3 regions of the Sinobaca sp. SA16-1 genome follow, and region 3 is predicted to be linked to each of the others. Evidence: riboswitches for the same ligand, from Rfam matches in the RefSeq annotation. Region 3 holds a riboswitch; each other region holds the start of a gene.
The links. Region 3 has a riboswitch for S-adenosylmethionine ahead of AC5W2J_RS06200 (methionine biosynthesis PLP-dependent protein). Riboswitches for the same ligand answer to the same signal wherever they lie in the genome.
Positions count from the first base shown of each region.

Region 1: linked by a shared signal. The riboswitch ahead of AC5W2J_RS08025 (methionine ABC transporter ATP-binding protein) and the one ahead of AC5W2J_RS06200 (methionine biosynthesis PLP-dependent protein) in region 3 are both predicted to bind S-adenosylmethionine.
Region 2: linked by a shared signal. The riboswitch ahead of metK (methionine adenosyltransferase) and the one ahead of AC5W2J_RS06200 (methionine biosynthesis PLP-dependent protein) in region 3 are both predicted to bind S-adenosylmethionine.

Region 1 is NZ_JCAKFL010000003.1:6,916-12,180, forward strand. Features, by position in the region: gene AC5W2J_RS08005 (hypothetical protein) at 1-51, shown strand, start outside; gene AC5W2J_RS08010 (arsenate reductase family protein) at 124-483, shown strand; gene gcvH (glycine cleavage system protein GcvH) at 511-894, shown strand; gene AC5W2J_RS08020 (MFS transporter) at 1,046-2,302, shown strand; SAM riboswitch class I at 2,380-2,488, shown strand; gene AC5W2J_RS08025 (methionine ABC transporter ATP-binding protein) at 2,655-3,683, shown strand; gene AC5W2J_RS08030 (methionine ABC transporter permease) at 3,676-4,341, shown strand; gene AC5W2J_RS08035 (MetQ/NlpA family ABC transporter substrate-binding protein) at 4,358-5,194, shown strand.
Region 2 is NZ_JCAKFL010000003.1:56,705-61,969, reverse strand. Features, by position in the region: gene fdhF (formate dehydrogenase subunit alpha) at 1-585, opposite strand, end outside; gene AC5W2J_RS08325 (hypothetical protein) at 717-845, opposite strand; gene AC5W2J_RS08320 (helix-turn-helix domain-containing protein) at 1,008-1,907, shown strand; gene metK (methionine adenosyltransferase) at 1,943-3,154, opposite strand; SAM riboswitch class I at 3,333-3,446, opposite strand; gene pckA (phosphoenolpyruvate carboxykinase (ATP)) at 3,658-5,256, shown strand.
Region 3 is NZ_JCAKFL010000002.1:423,151-428,415, forward strand. Features, by position in the region: gene AC5W2J_RS06195 (bifunctional homocysteine S-methyltransferase/methylenetetrahydrofolate reductase) at 1-1,083, opposite strand, end outside; gene AC5W2J_RS06200 (methionine biosynthesis PLP-dependent protein) at 1,116-2,219, opposite strand; SAM riboswitch class I at 2,341-2,447, opposite strand; gene AC5W2J_RS06205 (hypothetical protein) at 2,529-2,693, opposite strand; gene AC5W2J_RS06210 (PrsW family glutamic-type intramembrane protease) at 2,701-3,366, opposite strand; gene AC5W2J_RS06215 (asparaginase) at 3,433-4,413, shown strand; gene AC5W2J_RS06220 (YpdA family putative bacillithiol disulfide reductase) at 4,408-5,265, opposite strand, start outside.

The DNA.
Region 1 (5,265 bases), on a different contig from region 3:
GCTTTCCCGGATGCGGAGACCGTAGAATATACGAGAGTGGACTCTTATTAAGCCTGTTAATTATTGAGTCCAACCAGAAAGAAAGATAAGCTATACTAACAAGTAGAAGAAAGGAGGCATAACATGGCAGTGGACATTTACAGCTATCCAGCCTGCAGCACCTGCAAAAAAGCAGAAAAGTGGCTGGAATCGCAGGAGGTACCATTTACAAAGCATCATATTGTAGAATCTACTCCCTCAGCAGAAGAAATTAAAAAACTTCATCACCTCAGCGGGTATCCGATCCAGAAATTTTTCAACACGAGTGGAAAGAAATACCGCGAACTGGGCCTCAAAGATAAAGTGAAAGAAGCGGAGAACGAGGAACTATATGATATTCTCGCCTCAGATGGTATGCTAATAAAAAGGCCTATCGTAACAGATGGGAGCCAGGTTACATTAGGGTTTAAAGAAGCGCTGTTTGAGGAAACGTGGAAACAGTAAAGATAATGAAAACTGGAGGAATGAATAATGAGCGTACCAACGGAATTGAAGTATTCACAGGAGCATGAGTGGGTAAAGACCGAAGGAGAAAAAGCAAGAGTCGGCATTACAGACTTTGCCCAGTCTGAGCTTGGAGACATCGTATTTGTTGAACTGCCGGAAGTAGGAGACGAAGTTCAGGCAGATGAACCTTTTGGAAGTGTAGAATCAGTAAAGACAGTTTCTGAACTATACGCGCCTATCAGCGGTAAGGTTGTTGAAGTGAATGAAACCCTGGACGATTCGCCGGAATTTGTAAATGAATCTCCTTATGAAAAGGCCTGGATGATTGTTGTAGAACCATCCGACAGCAGCCAGATCGATAACTTAATGTCTGCAGAAGCTTACGAGAAAATGGTAAGCGCAGAGTAAATCACGGTTACATAAGAAGCCCGCCTCTAAAGCAGAGGCGGGCTTCTTTTATTTGAAATAAACTACCCTCTTTTCTTTTTCGGCAATGTTCTATATATTAAAAGGAGTGAATTTCATTCGGTTGTCGAAATAAAACGGAGGCACTCTGATCATGAAGGGTATTGCGAGGGAATGGACTCATCAATTTAAGCATTACAATAAAAATGTACGTTTGTTCTTAATCGCTTCCGTGCTTTCCAACATGGGCATGGGAGTCTTTATGATTATGTATAACTACTATATAAGAGAACTCGGGTACCTGGATGATGTAAACGGACGGGTGATCGCGGCCCAGGCAACGGCTACAGCGATTGCACTGCTTCCTGCCGGCCTGCTGAGCGACCGTATCGGGCGGAAAAAAGTTATTATGGCCGGGGCCCTTATGCTTGGGGTGAGTCTGTTTCTTCGTTCCGTCGTGGAAGCAGAAGGCCTGCTGCTGGCGGGAGCGTTTTTAACAGGAGCGTTTATGTCTTTTGTGCAGGTTTCTTCCATTCCGCTGCTGGCTGAAAATTCCACGGAAAAGCAGCGCGTCCATTTATTCAGCTTTAATTTTGCATTAATTATGGTGGCGAACGTCATAGGAAATGGCATGGGAGGACTGATGAGTGACGGCGCCCGGATGCTGCTCGACTTTTCCGCTCTGCAGAGCCTGCGTCTTACTCTGCTGACAGGAGCCTGTTTAAGTTTTGCTGCTATATTTCCGGTATTGAAAATTAAAGAAGAACGCAGGCTGACGGTAACGAAGACCGGTGCCGGCTCTTTTAAGGAAATTTTACATACAAATCGGGCCGGTATCAAAATGATTGCCCTGTTTGCCGTGGCGCAGATGATTATCGGATTCGGCTCCGGACTTGTTATTCCGTACCTGAATTTGTATTTTACCGACCGCTTTGACGTAAGTTATACCGCCGTCGGCCTGATCCTGGCTTTAGGGCAGGGTATGACGGCTGTAGCATTTATGATAGGCCCGACGCTTGTCCAGAAAGTCGGGGAAGTACGTGCGGTAGTTATTTTACAGCTGAGTTCGCTTCCGTTTCTGCTTGTTACCGCCTACACGCAGAATATCTGGTTTGCGGTTATCGGTTTTTTATTCCGTCAGGCTTTAATGAACGCAGGGAACCCGATCCAGATGTCGTTAATGATGAGAAGCGTAGGGGATAATATTAAAGGCCTTGCCAACTCTATCGGGCAGATGGTATTTCAGCTGGGCTGGGCTGTAATGGGACCGGTATCGACGTCGATTGTACTCCTATACGGCCCATATTATGGATGGGCATGGGTATTTACGTTAACGTGTGCTCTCTATTTAACAGGGTCCATTTATTTCTATCTCGTGTTTAGAAAAGTCCCGCAGAGCAGTGATATATAAGCCCCGGCAAATGATTTGACACCCGGGCAGTCCCATGCTAAGCTTCGATTTGTACTCAATAACCTACATATGAAACACTCTTATCATGAGAGGTGGAGGGACTGGCCCTTTGAAGCCCGGCAACCGTCATTACATGTAATGAAATGGTGCCAATTCCTGCGAAGCATCCGCTTTGGCAGATGAGAGAAAGGAATGAACCGAGCCCTTTCTGCTTATGATAAAAGCTGAAGGGTATTTTCTTATGGTTAAATAAGGGAGTACGTATTTTTTAGCTGAATAAAGATTCTGTTCTAAGACCAAGTTATCTGGTATGATAAGTAAGGTTAATAAAGAAAAGAAACAGGGTGGGCATATGATAACACTAGAGAAACTATCGAAAATATTTTCTACATCCAATGGAGATATAACGGCAGTAGACAATATAGACTTAACGATAGATGAAGGAGAAATATTCGGCATTATCGGCTACAGCGGCGCAGGAAAAAGCACGCTCATCCGTCTGTTGAATATGCTTGAGAAACCGACATCTGGAAAAATTATTATTGCAGATAAAAACATGGCCGATCTGCAGGGGGCTTCCCTTCGGCAGGCACGTCAGGAAATCAGCATGATTTTTCAGCATTTTAATCTGCTCTGGTCGAGAACGGTCCGGGAGAACATAGCGTTTCCACTGGAAATAGCGAAGCATTCAAAAAAAGACAAAGATGCGAGAGTAAACGAATTAATAGAACTTGTCGGTCTCAGCGGCAGGGAAGATGCGTATCCGGCCCAGCTGAGCGGAGGCCAGAAGCAGCGTGTCGGCATTGCGAGAGCCCTTGCGAACAACCCTAAAGTACTGCTCTGCGACGAGGCAACGTCTGCGCTTGACCCTAAAACGACAGATTCTATTCTCGAGCTGTTAACGGATATTAATAAAAAGCTCGGATTGACTATTGTGCTGATCACTCATGAAATGCACGTAATCCGAAAAATATGCAACCGCGTTGCTGTGATGGAGAATGGAAAAGTAGTAGAGGAAGGGCAGGTTCTGGATGTGTTCAGGCAGCCCCGTGAAGAAATGACGAAAGAATTTGTCAAACAGATTACCGAGCCGGAAGAAACGATGGAAGCAATCCGGGAATTAATGAAGACCGGTGACGACAATCCTATTGTTAAAATTTCTTTTCTCGGCGAAGAAGCGGAGCAGCCTATCATGACAGATCTTATCCTGACATGCGGCGTTTCCGTCAATATTCTGCAGGGCAAAGTCTCCAAGACAAGGGATGGAAGCTACGGCACGTTATTCGTGCAGCTTAAAGGAAACCAGGAACAGCTCGACCACGCGCTGTCCTATTTGAAAGAGCAGCAGGTACAGACAGAGGTGATGACAGCTCATGAATGAACTATTTGAAAATGTAAACTGGGACAACATGTGGGAAGCCACGGTTGAAACACTGTATATGAGTGCTTTGGCCGTGCTGGCCACTTTTATTTTAGGTGTTCTGCTTGGTCTTGTTCTTTATATGACAGACAAAGGGAACATGTGGGAAAATAATCCGATTCATCTGGCAGCGGCGGCAATAGTAAACGTCTTCCGTTCCATTCCATTTATTATATTAATTATTCTGCTCGTTCCGTTTACGACTTTTATTGTCGGAACGATGCTTGGCCCGAGCGCGGCGCTTCCTGCTTTAGTAATAGGGGCAGCCCCGTTTTATGCAAGGCTTGTAGAAATTGGTCTTCGCGAAGTTGATAAAGGAGTCATTGAGGCTGCGCAGTCGATGGGAGCTAATCAGTGGCACATTATCTTTAAGGTCCTGATTCCTGAATCTCTACCTGCCTTGATATCCGGTATTACGGTTACAGCTATCACGCTTGTAAGCTATACGGCCATGGCTGGTGTTATCGGAGCCGGCGGCCTTGGTGACCTTGCTTTCCGGGAAGGGTTCCAGCGTAACAATTCAGATGTCACATTAGTAGCAACTGCCGCCATTCTCGTGATTGTTATGATCCTGCAGTGGATTGGCGACAGAATTATATACAGAATAGATAAAAGATAAAAGGGGAGAAAGTAAAATGAAAAAGGTTTGGATGCTTTCAGCATTATCATTAACAATTGTATTGGCAGCCTGCGGAGGCGGCGAAGAATCAGGTTCAGAAGAAGAACCAACGACGCTTACGGTAGGTGCTTCCAACGTACCTCACGCAGAAATTCTGGAATTTGCTTCCGATCAGCTTGAAGAAGAAGGCGTGGACCTGCAGATTGAAACATTTAACGACTACATCGTGCCGAACCAGGCACTCGCAGAAGAGGAAATTGACGCTAACTATTTCCAGCACGTGCCTTACTTTGAATCGCAGATTGAAGAAAATGACTATGACTTCGCCGATGCCGGTGCAATTCATATAGAGCCAATGGGCGTATATTCCCAGGATTATGACAGCCTCGAGGAACTGCCTGAAGGTGCTGAAGTGATCATGAGCAGCTCTGTTGCTGACCACGGCCGTATCCTGAGCATGCTTGAAGACGAAGGCGTTATTACAATGGAAGAAGATGCCGGCATTGAAGCAACGTTGGATGACATTGCAGAAAATCCAAAAGACATTCAGTTCAGTGCCAATGTAGAAGCAGCGACGCTTCCCCAGGCTTACCAGAACGGCGAAGGCGATGCCGTATTTATTAACTCCAACTATGCACTCGACAGCGACCTGAGCCCTAGCGAAGACGCTATCGCTATTGAAAGCGCTGAGGACAATCCTTACGCAAATATTATAGCGGTACGCAGCGGCGACGAAGATCGTGAAGAAATCCAGACGCTGGTGGATGTACTTCATTCCGATGAAGTGAAGTCATTTATTGAAGATGAATACGAAGGCGCGGTTCTTCCTGCTGAGGGCGAGAACGCTGAATAAAATACTGTTCCTTAACAGTTTATGTTTTAACAAAGCAATCTAGTTTGTTATACTAAAAACAATAAGGGGGG
Region 2 (5,265 bases), on a different contig from region 3:
GCCGCAGGAAACACAGGAAGATTCATCGATCGGCACATCATTGTCCCAGATAACACGGGGCTTTTGAAGCTCCCAATCAATCGAAAGCGTTTCCGTTACCTGAATATCCTGACAGGCTTCTACGCAGCGTCCGCAAAGAATACACTGGTCCGGATCGTAACGGTAAAACGCGTTTGTATTATCTTCTTCATACGGTTTTGGTTCAAAAGGTTCGCTTTGATGCTCGACCTGCATTTCCTTAACCGTGTTATGTATTTCACAGCCGCCATTATTATAGTCGCAAACTGTGCAATACAATTCATGGTTATGAAGGATCCGGTCCATTGCCACAACTTGCGCTTCCTGTACATCTGATGACACAGAATCTACAACGTCTCCATCATTTAAAGGCGTGGAGCACCCTCGTACCATTTCCCCGTTCACTTTCACCATGCATGTATCGCAGGTTTCAATAGCACCAAGGCTTGGATGATAGCATACATTAGGAAGTTCTGACGGTGTTCCGATTGTATATTGCAGGACACTCTGGTCATTTTCTACTGTTTTCTTTTCACCGTTAAAGGTGATTTGAATTCTTTCCGGCAACGATCATCATCCCTTTCTATACTTCTTGAGTTATAAACCCAAACTATATCAAGAATATACCCTTAATTGGATTTTGACAAACGTTGAGGAAAATGATCCAAATTATGTAAAGTACTAGTATTACTGGTTAATTAATGTTTATGGGGAAGGTTAAGCGGCATTATTTGTGAAATGCCTGCCAAAAGACCTTCTGTTCCCTGATAACCTATTAGGACGATTAACGCAGCTGCAGTAAAAATACCATACCCTGTTTTATTCATTCAAATCACCTCTCTTCTCTTAAATTAGTATAATATAACTAATATTCACTTGATTTTTCTTTAAAATGCCATTTATAGCTATTTTATATAGACTTTTTACTTCCACCTTTAGTACCTGTTTGTTATAATAATTATAGGAATACATAGAAAGGAGGAAATCTAGTGGATTTTTCGAGAGTAGGGAAGAAAATTCAGGAGCTGCGCCAGTACCATCAAATGACCCAGGCTGATCTTGCGGATGGGATCTGTACTCAGGCTCAAATCAGCAAAATTGAAAACGGATCAATTATTCCGTATTCTAATACGCTGTTCCAAATTGCCGAAAAACTTGGCGCAGACATGTATTATTTCTTTGAAGAGGCTGTTTCGGAGCGGCCTGATTATGTACAGGACGTTTTTGACCAGCTTGAACACTGCCGCTTCACACAGGATTATAAGCAGATGGAAGCATTGATTTTATATGAAAAAGACAACCCTCTATTTACGCCTCCTCTGTATAAACAGTACATAGCCTGGCATAAAGGGATATTTTTATACCATCTTTATAGAAGAACGGAAGAAGCCTTCGAGCAGCTTCTCTTTTCCATCTCGATTGACCCTAATCCTTCTTTCACGGAAAGAAAAGCCGAAATAAGCAATTCTTTAGCTGTGTTTTACAATCTGGAAAAACGCTACGAAGATGCGGAAACACTTTGTAAAGAGGCGCTTACTAAATGGAAAGGGATGAAAAAAAGAAAAGATCCCTCTATTGAAACGAGATTAACGTATACGCTCGCTATATCGCTCACGAAACAAGAACGGTATAAGGAATCGGCGCAGTGGTGCGAACAAGGTATAAAACGATGTCTCGAAACAAGAACGATGTATGTATTCGGGGAACTGCTTTACCAGAAGGGCCGGAACCTGCTGCTTCTTGGGGAAACGAAAAAAGGGCTCGAGCATTGGAATGATGCATCCGGCATGTTCAAATCCACACGCCAGCAGCAACTCGTAGATTTAATGGAGAAGGAGTTGAATCAGTTTATCAAGGAAGGCGTACTAAAAGAAACACATTATGAATAAAAAAGAAGACGACCCTTTTGCAGGGCCGTCCTTTTTTATTGCTTATTTGCTTTTGCAAGCTGGCTTAACAGTTCAGCTTTGTCCGTTTTTTCCCACGGAAGATTAACGTCTGTACGTCCGAAGTGGCCGTATGCAGCCGTTTGTCTATAAATAGAACGGCGCAGGTCCAGCATTTTAATAATACCTGCAGGACGAAGGTCAAAATTCGCCTTTACAAGGTCTACTAATACGCTCTCTGATACTTTTCCGGTACCGAACGTTTCAACGGCAATAGAGACAGGCCGCGCTACTCCAATGGCATATGCAAGCTGTACTTCGCACCGGTCTGCCAGTTCAGCAGCTACTATATTTTTCGCAACATAGCGGGCTGCATAAGATGCAGAACGGTCCACTTTTGTCGGGTCTTTTCCTGAGAAAGCCCCGCCGCCGTGACGAGAGTATCCTCCATACGTATCAACAATAATTTTCCTTCCGGTCAGGCCGGCATCTCCCTGAGGACCGCCAATAACAAACCGTCCGGTTGGATTCATAAAGTATTTTGTTTCTTCATCTAAAAGAGTTTCCGGGACTACCGCATCAACAACGTGTTCTTTCAGATCGCTGTCGATCTGTTCCAATGTAATATCTTCCTGATGCTGGGCGGAGATAACAATCGTTTCTACACGAAGCGGTTTGCCGTCGTCACCGTATTCGATTGTTACCTGTGTTTTACCATCAGGACGAAGATAAGGCAGTATTCCTTCTTTTCTTACGTAAGTCAGCCTTCTGGCTAATTTATGAGCTAAAGAAATCGGAAGAGGCATTAATTCTTTTGTTTCGTTATCAGCATAACCAAACATAAGACCCTGGTCTCCGGCTCCAATTGCTTCCAGTTCATCCTCTGTCATGGAACCTTCACGTGATTCCAACGCAACATCGACTCCCTGAGCGATATCTGCTGACTGTTCATCAATAGAAGTAAGAATCGCACATGTTTCGGAGTCAAATCCGTACTTCGCTCTCGTATAGCCTACCTCTTTTAATGTTTCTCTTACAATTTTCGGAATATCTACATACGTAGATGTACTGATTTCTCCAGCAACAAGCACAAGGCCTGTATTCACTACTGTTTCACAAGCTACTCTCGCATTAGGATCCTGCGACAATATCTCATCTAGTATTGCATCTGAAATTTGGTCACACAGTTTATCAGGATGCCCTTCTGTAACGGACTCTGATGTAAACAGGCGGCGTCCAATTGTTTCCATGAAATATATCCTCCTTTTTATCCTGCTTATAACTTATCTTGCCGTACTTCTGCCTGCTGCATATTTCATATGCACGCTGCCTAAGCCGCCTTATTATATAGAAGAAGAAGAGAAAGAAAACACAAAACCCCCTTTTCCATGGCGAGGAAAAGGGGGTTTCTATCCGTTCCTTTTTCGCCTCTTATCTTCCAAGACGACAGTCGTCTCTCCAGGTTAGCACCTTTCCGTTTTGTACTTACGGATGGTTGCCGGGTTTCGCAGGGCCTGTCCCTCCACCAGCTCGGGATAAGAGTATCCGTTCGAAAATATGTTACCTTAGTTCCAATCTCTTGTCAAATAAAGCAATCTCCCTTTCTTATCCACAAAAAATGTTTTTCCATTCACAGAATAGCCTGATATATTTTTTGGGAATTTCCATTTGTAGTATAGACTAATGATTTTAATGTGTTATACTAATTAACAATTAGATGATACTATTCAAGAAAAGAAAGGATTTTGCCGCCATGACTACTTTAAATTTTTCCAATGAAATTCACCACCTTCTTCATGGTGACAACATTCATATGAATCTGCCTGTTTCACACCTTGTAGAAAGAGCGTTGGCCAGAAAAGAAGGCATTCTTACAGCCAGTGGAGCCCTTAGTGTAGAAACCGGTAAATATACGGGCCGTTCTCCAAAAGACAAGTTCATTGTTGAGGAAGAGAGCGTACTTAATGATATTGACTGGGGACCAGTAAACCAGCCGATATCCAAACGGGTCTTTACAGACCTTTACAAAAAAGTAATGGCTCATCTTGCTGAACAAAAAGAACTGTTCGTCACTCAGGCCTTTGCAGGTGCAGACCCTGCCTATCGTCTTCCTATCCGGGTGATTAACGAAGATGCCTGGCACAATCTTTTTGCCAAGCAGTTGTTTATCCGCCCGTCGGAAGAAGAATTGCAGACACATGAAGCCGGCTTTACGATTATTTCCGCTCCACACTTTAAAGCGGATCCGGCTGTGGACAAAACGTCCTCGGAAGCGTTTGTTATTATTTCATTTGAAGAACGTATTGTACTAATCGGCGGCACCGAATATGCCGGAGAAATGAAAAAATCGATTTTTTCCGTCATGAACTACCTTCTTCCCCAGCAGAATGTCTTGTCCATGCACTGTTCAGCGAACGTTGGTACAGAAGGCGACACGGCTTTGTTTTTCGGCCTTTCCGGTACTGGAAAAACCACTCTTTCTGCGGATCCGAACCGCTACCTGATCGGCGACGATGAGCACGGCTGGTCTGATAACGGCGTATTTAACATTGAAGGCGGCTGCTATGCCAAATGTATTAACTTATCTTTCAAAAAAGAACCGCAGATCTGGAATGCCATTAATTTTGGAGCAGTGATTGAAAATGTTAAAACAGACAAAGACAGCCGGACTCCCGACTACGATAATGTATCCTTAACGGAAAACACGCGGGCCGCTTACCCGCTTGACAGTATCCCAAATACGATGATGCCAAGTGTTTCCGGGCATCCGTCTACGATTGTGTTTTTAACGGCTGATGCTTTCGGCGTGCTGCCACCTATCAGCAGGCTCTCCAAAGAGCAGGCTATGTACCATTTTCTAAGCGGCTACACGAGTAAGCTTGCTGGAACAGAGCGCGGCATTACGGCTCCGGAAGCTACTTTCTCCACCTGCTTCGGTTCTCCGTTCCTTCCATTGGAAGCATCCCGTTATGCGGAAATGCTCGGAGAAAAAATCGAGCAGCATGAGGTCAATGTATTTCTTGTCAATACCGGGTGGTCCGGCGGGCCATACGGCGTAGGGGAAAGAATGAACCTTGCGTACACAAGAGCTATGGTTCAGGCTGCACTGCAGGGAGAACTGCAGAGCTGTGAAACGGTTAAAGATCCATTTTTCGGTCTGCATATCCCACTTCGCTGCCCCGGTGTTCCCGATGAGGTGCTTCAGCCAAGGCAGACGTGGAAAGATACAGCAGCTTATGATGAAAAAGCAAAAGAGCTGTCTCAGCAGTTTCAGGAAAACTTTAAAAAATTCACTTCAGTGTCTGATAATATCCGTGCAGCAGGCCCGAGTGTATTTGCTTCAGCAGAATAAACAAAAAAA
Region 3 (5,265 bases):
TGCCAGCGAATTATCCGCCATCGTAACGGCGTCTGCGCCGGACTGATACAAAGTCTGGGCCCCTTCCACGAACTTGGACGTTGCCAGCTTCTTAGGCGGATCCAGCTCCACGATAACCGTAACGGATTGCTTTGCTTTTTCTCTCAGGCTCGGCTCGGTCGACGGAGGTTCTACGACAGAGAATTGTCCCGCTTTCTGGGCAACAGCCTGCGCCGTCCGTGTTTTTGGGGCTGTATTTTTAACAGCTGCAGCTATTTGAGCGATATGCTCCGGCGTTGTACCGCAGCACCCTCCGATAATGCCGATTCCCTGATTTTGAAAATCAAGTGCTTTTTCATAAAAATAGTCCGGATTTGACTGATACACAAAGCGCCCATCATCGATGTCCGGCAGGCTTGCATTAGGATGTACCGCATACAGCGTCTGTTCGTCAAGCGGTGTCATCTCCAGTGACCTCAGGATGTGATACGGTCCCATACGGCAGTTTACTCCGACAGCATCCGCTCCGGCTGCCGTCATTTGTTTAAATGCATCGCCAAGCGGAAGCCCGCTGTGCATAACACCTACTTCACCGAGCGCCACCTGGGCAATTACAGGCAGATCTGTTTTGCTTTTCACAAGCTTAATGACCGCTAAAATTTCCTGGAGGTTATAGAACGTTTCCAGAATAATTCCGTCCGGCTCTGCTTTCAGCAGGGCATCCAGCTGTTCGGAGAAAGCGCTGCTTATCTCTTCGTCGCTTTCCTCAATTTTCTGGAGCCCTTTTATGCCTCCTATTGTAGCAAACACGAAAGCCCTGCCTTCCGCAGCCTCCCTGGCTGTTTCAACGCCAAGTCTGTTTATATCGTCTGTTTTACCTTCCAGCTGATATTTAGCAAGCTTGATGCGGTTTGCTGCATACGTATTGGTCTGAATAATATCAGACCCTGCTTCTACATATTCTTTATGGATGTTTTTAATTAGACCGGGATTTGAGAGATTTAATGCTTCATAGGAGCCGCTGTATCCTTTTTCGTATAGATACGTCCCCATTGCCCCGTCTCCAATTAACATACGTTTTGAATATTCCTCTGCCAAATTCACTGCGAGCCACTCCCCTGGTTCGTGATTTTCTTTTACAGGCGGTCGAGCGCCTGCTCTAAATCTGCGATAATATCTTCTTTATTTTCAATACCTACAGAAAAACGAAGCAGCCGGTTGCAGACGCCGTTGGCAATCCGGACTTCCTCCGGCACATCCGCGTGTGTCTGTGTGGCTGGATACGTCATAAAGCTTTCCACACCGCCGAGGCTTTCTGCAAATGTGACGAGCTCGAGTCCGCGCAGAAGGGCGTCGACCCACTGCTCGTTTTCAATCCGAAAGGAAAGCATGCCGCCTTTTCCGGTATACAATACGTCCGTTACTTTTGGATGTGTTTCCAGGAACTCTGCCACTGCCCGTGCATTTTCAGTATGTTTTTCCATACGCAGGGACAGTGTCTTCATCCCTCTCATCAACAGCCAGGAATCCATGGGCGACAGAATCGTTCCCATGCCGTTATGAAACGCTGTAATCCGGGCGCTGAGCTGTTCATCTTTTGTAACGATCAGGCCGGCAATAATATCATTATGGCCGCCGAGGTATTTAGAGGCACTGTGTATAACGATATCGGCTCCCATATCAAGCGGACGCTGGAGAATTGGTGTGTAAAACGTGTTATCCACAATCAACCAGAGGCCGTGTTTTTTGGCCAGTTTAGACATTTCGGAAATATCTGCTTCCTGCATTAATGGGTTTGTCGGTGTTTCAATAAACAGCGCTTTCGTACGGTCTGTGATTTTTTGTTCAAAGGCTTCTATGTTTCTCGGGTCCCCATAAGCAATCGTAATACCCCAGTTTTTCCATCCTTCTTCAAAAAGCCGGTACGTTCCCCCATATAAATCCTGGGAAGCAAGAATTTCATCATCCTTGTCAAAAATGGCAAACAGCGTTTGGATTGCTGCCATTCCCGAGCTCAATGCGTATCCTTTTGCCCCGTTTTCCAGTCCGGCGATAGCCCGTTCCAAAATGTCCCTTGTAGGATTTCCGGTACGGGAGTAGTCAAACCCTGTCGACTCGCCCAGCCCTTCGTGGCGAAAAGCGGTGGACATATGAATAGGAGCGCTGACGGCTCCTGTTCTTGGATCTTCTTTGTTTCCAATTTGTACTAAATTTGTTTCAATGTGAAATTTCTTATCCATTATTGTCACCCTTTTTTGCAGCTGATTACTATATAGTGGCCGGCATATCCTGATTTATCATTCCGCTAAAAGACCTTCCTCTAAAAGTAAGAAGAAGGTCTGCGATTTATAAGAGCACCTCTTCTTATCTCTCGGGCATCTTCTGCCCGGCGGATTTAGCACCTGACCTGTATAGGCTGGTTGCTGAGACTTCATAGGGCCTGATCCCTCCGTCTCTCTGGATAAGAAAGCTTTATTTATATAGTTGTGTAGTAAAACCTTACAAGATTAACGATCGAAATGCAATCAAATTGTGTGAATTTGTTGAATTTATTCAGGAGCCGTGTCTACATATAAATGGCTGCTGTTGCCGCAGATACAGCGGACAAAACCAGTCTGTACCGTTCCGTCTTCTTTTCTGCTGCCCTTTAAAACGAATTTCTCCCCGCACTGCGGGCATCGTATGACGACGCGATATCGCTTTTCCTCTATCATAGGCCGTCTATTCTCCTTCCATCTGCTCAAACCTTTTTCCGGTTTCCTGTCTTCTTACAGCTGTCCACCATAAAAGAAACCCTAAAGGCAGCATGGGGTAGACTATGTACTGCCGGTCGATTAATAATAGCAAATCGTACGTGCCGTGTAAAACGAACGGGACCGTCAGACCTAAAAACAAAAACATTTTTCTTACAGTACCTTTCAAAAAAGACGCTTTCCCTATATAATATCCCATAGTACAGGCAAACAGAGCATGACTGGCTACCGGCAGAAACGCCCTTCCAAACGCTATATCCACGCCATACGCTGCAAGGTAAAGAATGTTTTCTGCTGCGGCAAAACCGAGTCCTACAGCAAGCGCATAAAGTGTCGTATCATAAATGGAACGAACACGGATAAAAGGAATAACGGCGGCGCATAGAATAAACCATTTAAAAAATTCCTCGAGCAGCCCGGCATATAAAAAGGCCTGAAAGAAAACCGAAGCCTCCGTTCGTGTCTCTTCTGTAAGCGCATATTGTACGGTTACAATAGGAAACACGAGCAGCATGCCGATGAGAAAAGCACGGGCCGTTTTATAGAAAGAACGGGACGCGGTTTCCTGGGTTAAATAGTAGTAGCTTAGAAATGCAATCGAAGGCGCAAGGGCCGCAGTTATGATAGCAAACACTCACGCATCCGTCCTTTCCTGCTCTGTAATTGACCGATTAACCATAAATAGAAAAGAGGTACTGTCATGAAGCGGATTTTAACCATACATACCGGAGGCACGATCTCCATGAAAGAAGACAAACAGACTGGAAGTGTAGCACCCGGCGAAAAAAACCCGCTGGATCAGTGGCATGAAGAAGCAAAACAGGTGGCTGATATTACTGTTATCCCTTTCTTTCATCTTCCTTCACCACATATCACTCCGGAAAATATGTTTGAACTGTCGTCTTTTATTAATGAAAAACTGGCTGACCACTTATATGATGGGATTGTTATTACGCACGGAACGGACACGCTTGAAGAAACCGCCTACTTTCTCGATCTTCTTCACCAGTCCCCAATCCCCATTATTCTGACAGGTGCTATGCGTTCAAGCAATGAATTAGGGGCAGACGGCCCTTACAATTTTCTTGCTGCGATAAGAACAGCTTCTTCAGAACAGGCCAGAGGTAAGGGGGTGCTCGTTGTTATGAATGATGAAGTTCACTCTGCAATCAACGTAACGAAAACACACTCTTCCAATGTGGCTACATTCCAAAGTCCTCAATTTGGCCCAATCGGGCTCGTCACGAGGCGCGGAATCCTTTTTCATCACACCCCCTCCGCCAGAGAGCAGTTTTCTATCTCCTCTTTAACGAAAAAGGTGTTTCTGCTTAAGGCATACGCCGGCATGGAAAGAGAAACAATCGATTTGCTTGAATCTGCCTCCCCTTCCGGACTTGTGCTAGAAGCATTCGGCCAGGGTAACGTACCGCCGGCTATCGTGCCGGCAATAGAAGCGCTTATAGCAAGAAATATTCCCGTAGTTTTAGTATCAAGGTGTTACAGCGGCATCGTCCAGGCTACCTATGAGTATGTCGGCGGAGGCATGCAGCTTAAACAGAAGGGAGTTATCTTCTCAAACGGGTTAAACGGCCAGAAAGCGCGGCTTAAATTAATGATTGCCCTCGAAGCAGGAATCACCGGAACGGATCTTACCGATACATTTGAAAGCTGGCCGTCATAATGACGAAGGCCAGCTTTCTTTTTCTTTAATATGGGAGGCAATCTGTGCGCCGTGCCATCTGCCGTTTTCAATAAAAATTTCGTTTGCATTATCCCCGGCTGCTATAACGCCGGCAATATACAGACCCGCAACGTTTGTTTCCATCGTCTCCTGGTCGAAAAAAGGCCGTCCTGCCTCTCCGTTAAGAACCCCCGCCTTTTCAAGAAATGAATGATCCGGGTGGTAGCCCGTCATCGCAAACACAAAATCTGCTGGAAGCCGCTGCTTTCGTCCGTATTGTATATACTCCACGGCTTCTTCTGAAATAGCCGTTACGTCCGCTTCAGAGAGAAGATTAATTTTCCCCTGCCTGACAAGCGAATCGAAATCCGGAAGAATCCATGGTTTCACGTGCTCGGAAAAGGAACTGCCCCGATACAGAACGGTTACAAAAGCTCCTGCTTTTTCAAGCGCCAGCGCTGCATCAACGGCAGAATTTTTTCCGCCTATTACAGCAACATTCCGATGAAAATATGGATGGGCTTCTTTAAAGTAATGGGAAACATGCGGGAGGCTGCCTCCCTCAATTTCCAGTTTGTTCGGCTGCCCGTAATAGCCGGTTGCAATAATAACGTAATCCGGCCTGTACTGTTTTTGTATACCGTTCATAGTGTATGACGACACGAGAAAGCCCTCGGGTTTCTTTTCAATCGAATGCACGGTTTCATACGAATGAATGCGGAGGTTTTCCTGCTCTACTACGCGCTTGTAATACACCAAAGCTTCCTGTCGTGTCGGCTTTCGGTTAATGGATGTAAAGGGAATATTTCCCACTTCCAGCCTTTCGCTGGAGCTGAAAAAAACCTGGTGCAC